Regions from separate parts of the Thermoanaerobacterium sp. RBIITD genome, predicted to be linked through region 1. Evidence: riboswitches for the same ligand, from Rfam matches in the RefSeq annotation. Region 1 holds a riboswitch; each other region holds the start of a gene.
What was found. Region 1 has a riboswitch for cyclic di-AMP ahead of CPG45_RS02060 (potassium channel family protein). Riboswitches for the same ligand answer to the same signal wherever they lie in the genome.
Positions count from the first base shown of each region.

Region 2: another riboswitch for cyclic di-AMP. It lies ahead of CPG45_RS18025 (C40 family peptidase); the one in region 1 lies ahead of CPG45_RS02060 (potassium channel family protein).
Region 3: another riboswitch for cyclic di-AMP. It lies ahead of CPG45_RS14135 (C40 family peptidase); the one in region 1 lies ahead of CPG45_RS02060 (potassium channel family protein).

Region 1 is NZ_LT906662.1:432,115-434,321, forward strand. Features, by position in the region: gene CPG45_RS02055 (potassium channel family protein) at 1-597, opposite strand, end outside; gene CPG45_RS02060 (potassium channel family protein) at 658-1,302, opposite strand; cyclic di-AMP (ydaO/yuaA leader) riboswitch at 1,366-1,495, opposite strand; gene yihA (ribosome biogenesis GTP-binding protein YihA/YsxC) at 1,616-2,207, opposite strand, start outside; gene lon (endopeptidase La) at 2,193-2,207, opposite strand, start outside.
Region 2 is NZ_LT906662.1:2,453,815-2,456,021, forward strand. Features, by position in the region: gene ligD (non-homologous end-joining DNA ligase) at 1-122, opposite strand, end outside; gene ku (non-homologous end joining protein Ku) at 129-941, opposite strand; cyclic di-AMP (ydaO/yuaA leader) riboswitch at 1,104-1,221, shown strand; gene CPG45_RS18025 (C40 family peptidase) at 1,218-1,910, shown strand; gene CPG45_RS11730 (sigma-70 family RNA polymerase sigma factor) at 2,187-2,207, shown strand, end outside.
Region 3 is NZ_LT906662.1:2,924,705-2,926,911, reverse strand. Features, by position in the region: gene typA (translational GTPase TypA) at 1-48, opposite strand, end outside; gene CPG45_RS14135 (C40 family peptidase) at 199-900, opposite strand; cyclic di-AMP (ydaO/yuaA leader) riboswitch at 906-1,036, opposite strand; gene CPG45_RS14130 (AEC family transporter) at 1,245-2,165, shown strand.

The DNA.
Region 1 (2,207 bases):
AACATCGCCTGCTTTTATTACGGTATCACCCTTTGGGACTAAAGCTTTGTCACCTCTTATAACAGATACAATTATACAGTCTGCTGGTAGTTCTATATCTTTTATCATCTTATTTATTACAGGTGAAGTTTTTTGAATATTTGTCTCGACTATTGTCATTTCACCATGATTAAACGTCAATAGGGTCTTTACTTCACCAATTAAAACTTCTTTTTCAATCAGATTTGCAATTATTGATGTAGAGCAGACAACAGTATCAACGCCTAAAATTTTTAATATCTTTTCGTTTTTGGGGTTATTTACTCTTGCTATTGTCCTAGGAACATCAAAATTTTTCTTTGCGATCTGACATATTACGAGGTTTTCTTCGTCTTTACCTGTCACTGCTATAATTGTATCAGCCTGCCCCGTTCCTGCGTCTTTTAAATCATCGACATTTGTACCATCACCATTTATAACCAGAATATCTAATTCCTCTGCAATTTTATCACATATATCACTGTTTTTTTCAACAAGGGATATTTCATGTTTTTTATTGTAAAGGGTTTTTATTAAATAATAACCAACTTTACCTCCACCAACAACAACTATTTTCATACTATTCAATCCTTTCAATTACTTTATATAATATTCAAAAATAAAATGATTGATAAGTTTTTATCCCTCGTTTCCAAGATAGCGTGCTAATGCTTCAGCTTTTGCTTCTTTCATAGTAACAATGAGAATGTCATCTTTTTTTACAATTGTACTATCATGTGCTATTATCGTACTTTCTCTTTTTATACCGGATACTCTTAAATCGAATTTATCCTCTATATCATAAACAGTCATGTTAACGTTTTTCTTTACTTTTATTTCAAGTATTGATATACCATTATCAAGCTCAAATCTTTTCTTAACACCATTTGCAATCAATATATTTCTTATCTCATTTACACCCATCGTTGTCGGGCAAACAGTCTCTATCTCAAAGTCCCTATACGCGGACTTTCTCTCCGGGTCATATATCCTAGCTATTACTCTTTTTATATTGTATATTTTACTGGCTATCTGTGCCACCATTATATTTATATTGTCATCCCTTGTAACTGCAGCTAATGCATCGGCCCTTTCGATTCCCGCGTTTCTCAGTACATCTTCGTCAATACCTACACCGGTTATCTCAAGCCCATTAAATCCAGTGCCAAGCTTTTTGAAAGCATTTTTATCTCTGTCAACTATAGCAACATTGTGGCCTTCATCGGCTAATTTGGTTGCAAGTGCTGAACCTAAACCACCGCAACCAACGATAACTATATACATTGTGTTACCTCCCATATTATTATGAAAAAACAGAAAAAAAACCTGAAGTAATTTAGGTTTTTTTACTTCTCTCAAAAAAGCCTACGAGGTTAGCTGTCGGGCTAGGGTTTTAGAGAGCTTAACCCTATTCTATCGAATTTAGCCCCACTCATTGGGCCCCCCGTTTCCTTTAGGAATTCGGCTTATTTCATTATTATAATTATACAACTGGCATTTTTTAATAGCAAACATTAATTATATAGAATAAATGAGTATATTAAATCAATTTTGTCAAAGTGTAACGAATACAATCCAAAATACACTCTAAATATCATTAATCCTCAATGTTGCTACTATTTACAAGAAACATATCTAGAGCGGAATGCGCTTCATCAATACCAAATCTTTTCAATGACGAAAAAGTTATAATCTTCTCGTTATCAACTGAAAGTGTGTCAGCAATTGCTTTTAATGATTTTTGAATCTCCTGTTTATTTAATTTATCTGATTTTGTAGCAATTATTATAAATGGTATTTCTCTTTTTTTAAGGTAATCTACCATTAAGATGTCATCTTCTGTAGGCACATGCCTTATATCTACAAGCATCACTGCTCCGATTAGATATTCCGATGTATTAAGGTATGTCTCTATATTTAATGACCACTGTTTTTTCATCTCTTTCGATACTTTTGCATAGCCGTAACCTGGTAAGTCAGCAAGATAAAATGATTTATTTATAAGGTAAAAATTTATTCCTTGCGTCTTACCAGGTCTTGCGCTAACCCTTGCAAAATTTCTTCTATTTATAATTGTGTTAATGAATGAAGATTTACCTACATTAGACCTTCCAATTACCGCTATCTGTGGCAATTTATCATTGGGATATTGGCTCTTGTTAAATGCGGTAATATTAAGTTCCACTGAC
Region 2 (2,207 bases), 1.4 Mb from region 1:
GATGAAAGAAATGCGAGAGTCCTCGAACCATCCCACTTTATCTCATATATCCATTCAGAGCTATCAAATACATTTCCCGGTGATGCTAACATCGGTGATATTTTTTCTTCGATCATTGACATTATTTTTTATGCACCTTTCTTTTTACGTACTTTTTTAGAAGTTGTATCATTTTTCACAGAATCTATGCTGGCTTTTAATGCACTTACAAGGTCTAAAACATTTTCTACAGCCGGAGCTTTCTCTGGAATTTCTATCTTTTTATCCTGAATCCTTGATTCAATGACCTCTATTATTGCTTTTCTATAATTGTCATCGTATTTTATTGGATCAAAATTAGCTGTCAGTGCATCAATAAGCTGTTTAGCCATTTTTATCTCATTTTCATGCAAATTGACATCTCTTATAGGTGGCAGTTGTTCTGTATTTCTTATCTCATCGGGAAAATGCATTGTTTCAAGTACCATGTATTTATCATTATAAACTCTAATACATGCTAGATCTTGCTTTGCCCTTATTACGACCCTTGCAATTGCTACACGATTAGTTTCTTTCATCGAATCTCTCAACAAAACATATGGTTTTGCTCCAATGTCTTCGGGTGCAATATAGTATGTTTTATCATAATAAATAGGGTCTATCTTATCTATATCTGTAAAGTCGAGGATATCAATGCTTTTTACTGTCGACATAGGAATCCTTTCTAAATCTTCGTCATCTATGATAACATACTTTCCAGGTTCATATTCATAACCTCTAACAATTTCTTCATCTGATATTTGCCTATTGCAAACAGGACAAATCTTTTCATATTTTATAGGTGATTTACATTCTTTGTGCAGCTGTTTAAAATGTATAGTATGGTCTTCTGTTGCTGCATAAAGCTTTATAGGTATACTTACAAGGCCAAAACTTATAGCACCTTTCCACATTGAGCGCATAATACTACAACTCCTTATAAATAATTTTTATTATTCATATTATATCCACATATTATAGAAAACTTCTGGAAATAAATAGAATTCGGTTGACATTAAGATATAACGATTGTATAATATTAAATAATTATTAAAATAATAAATTTTTTATTAAATTTATTAAAAAATTATTAAATGCCTAATCGAAATGAACGGGGGATTTTTTAGGGGTGAATCCGCATTGCGGTAGGGTTACTCTTTACCGAACCCGACAACTAACCTCGTAGGCGGAAAGAGAGGATGAATCTATTGAATCACAAAAAGTTAGTCGCATCAGTTGTTATATCAATAACACTTATGCAATCACCAAGTGTTTTTGCAATGGAAGTACTAAAATATGGTTCAAGAGGACAGGCAGTGTATAATTTACAAGAGCAATTAAATAGACTTGGTTTTAGCACAGGTGGTATTGATGGAATCTTCGGCAGTGCTACGAAGAATGCCGTAATGTCTTTACAACGTAAATATGGACTTGCTGTTGATGGCATAGTAGGTGCTGCGACAGAGGCAGCAATTCAAAGAGCGGCAGGAAGCGGAAGTGCTACATCAAGAGGCTCCTATGAGCGTACATCAAATTATGACATTGTAAGTATAGCAAAACAGTATTTGGGAACTCCATACGTATATGGCGGAACAACGCCATCAGGTTTTGATTGTTCCGGTTTTGTGCAGTATGTGTACAAAAAAGCAGGGAAGAGCATTGGCAGAACAACATATGACCAATATGATGGTGGAAGGGCAGTAAGTTTATCAAATTTACAACCGGGCGATATAGTATTTTTCTCAACATCTGGCAATGGTCCGACACATGAAGGAATATACATAGGTGATAACCGCATAATACATATGAGCGATTCGAGAAAGCAGGCAGCATATGATGATTTTAGCGGTTGGTTTAGACAATATTATATAGGTGCCAGAAGATATTATTAAGAATAAGAAGATTGCATGTATGTGTACCGTTAATAGTACATATACATGCTTTTTTTCTTTGGAAAAATATTTAAGCTTAAATAAAATCTTAATGGAAGTTCTATATAAATTTGCAGATACATTTACGATTTTCTTAAAATCTTTGCCGATTTGTTAAAAATCAATTTGTACTTTATATAAAGTCAAAAATTGTCGAACATATGTTTTTAATATAAAATTAAAGCACAGTGCAGCGCTGAAAGGGACCGGTCCTCACTATTTTGTGAGGTGTATTCCATGAGAAGTTATAATGAACTG
Region 3 (2,207 bases), 910 kb from region 1:
GTGAGCAATAATTGCTATATTTCTTATATCATCTCTAATAAAACCCATTAGGTTATCTCCTTCCATAAAAAAACACTTTGTATACAACATATAATAATATATTAATACTATTAAATAGTCAATAATAACTCAATATCGTGGTTTTAAATATACACATAAAAAAAGGAATACTATAAAGTATCCCTCTGATTTTGTTTGTTATTTTACAACTCTTCTAGCTGTTGCATAATGTTCATTATAGTATCCACTGCTTAATGAACTTATCATAACCTTGCCTGCTCCTGATGAAGCATGTATAAATTGCCCATTTCCAATATATATACCGGCATGATTTATTGATTTACTGCCGAGAGTTTTAAAAAAAACTAAATCACCAGGTACAAGACTGCTGCGGTCAATACTGGTACCAACCGTTGCTTGGCTATCAGCCGTTCTTGGAAGATCTATACCAATACTGCTAAAAACATACTTTGTAAAACCTGAACAATCAAAACCTACTGACGGGGATTCACCACCGTATACATATCTTGTTCCAAGATACTTTTTCCCAAAATCAATCATTCTTGCAACAGTACTTCTATCGACACTTCCTCTTGAAGTATTATCACTTGATAATCTCAATGATAAATATTTACCAAATATCCATCCTTCGTTGCCATTTGCAAGTCTTATATGGTACCAACCATTATCTTGGCCGAGTACTGTAACCATGTCATTCCAATTTAATTGTGTCACTACTTTAGATGATAAGTTATTACCTGTCCTTATGTTTACGCTGTTGCCTGTAACCATTCCAGTTCCAAGCCCTTCTGCATATGCATGTGTAAATATAGAGCTTCCAACAACAGTCATACCAAAAACGGATACTCCAAATACTATTTTACCCAATGTTTTATTCATAGCTAATCTCCTTCCATTATTTGCCTCCGGAGTTAGTTGACGGGTGCGGGACAAGAAGGCATCCCTACTGCAATAGCAGATTAACCCCATATATGAAAAATCCTCCGTACCTTTTAGGATTCGGCAAGATTGCTAATATGTACAAACTTCTTATATTTTAACAAAGATTATTACAAAAGTCAAGGTTTTCAAAACAATTTTTTAATATTTTTTTTATTATTCTTTAATATATTTTATAAAAATTTAATAATTTTGTTACTTATGTAATGATTTAAGAAAAATTTTATGAAAATAGGACTTCAATGTAGTATAATTTATTTATTAACGTATGAAGGGAGATCAATATGAATCAATTTGTCATAGGTGAAAAAATCTTAACAAGTGTCTTCATAATTTTTTTAGGATATATAGTTAAAAGAATGAAAATCTTACCAACAACGACAGGTAGTGTTTTAAACAAATTTATAATATACATAACATTGCCCGCAAGCATAGCGAAGGTTTTTATTGATACTCATATAAATACTAATTTATTTATACTACCATTTTTAGGATTTTCTTTAGGCTTTATTACATTTGTAATTGGTTATTTATTTTTTAAGAAATGTAATGTAGAAAAACATACTAAAGGTTCTCTTATCGTCTCATTATGTGGTTATAATATAGGACTTTTTGCATTTCCATTTATTCTACAGATTTATGGAAACAATGGATTAATGCACATTGCTATGTTTGATATGGGTAATTCGTTTATTGTCTTTGGTCTTGCTTACATAGTCGCGTACATATTTTCAAAAGATGATGTAATTGATAAGAAAAAAATCCTTAAAAAGATATTATATTTTTTCCCATTTGATATTTATATATTGTCCGTTATACTTAATTTAACTGGAGTTAAATTTCCAAATCTTATAACAAATATAATATATCAGATTTCACTTCCAAATAGCACATTAGCATTATTTGTAATAGGCTATTTCCTTGATTTTAAACTAAATAAAGATGAGATTATATCCCTATTTAAAGGCTTAGTTATAAAATACCTTCCTGGAATAATATTGTTTATAGGATTACCAATTTTCTTTGATACATCATCGATGGTAATCAAAGCAATTATGCTTGGCTCCATAATGCCAACACCACTTATAGCAGTTATATATTCAGATGAAAGAAATTTAAATGTAAAGCTTGCATCAATATTTATTACGTCAACTACTATAGTAAGTATAATCTTTATGTCTTTAATAATGCTAAAATGGTTATAGTTTTATAATAATAAAAATAAGCCTTGAAAGGCTTATTATGTA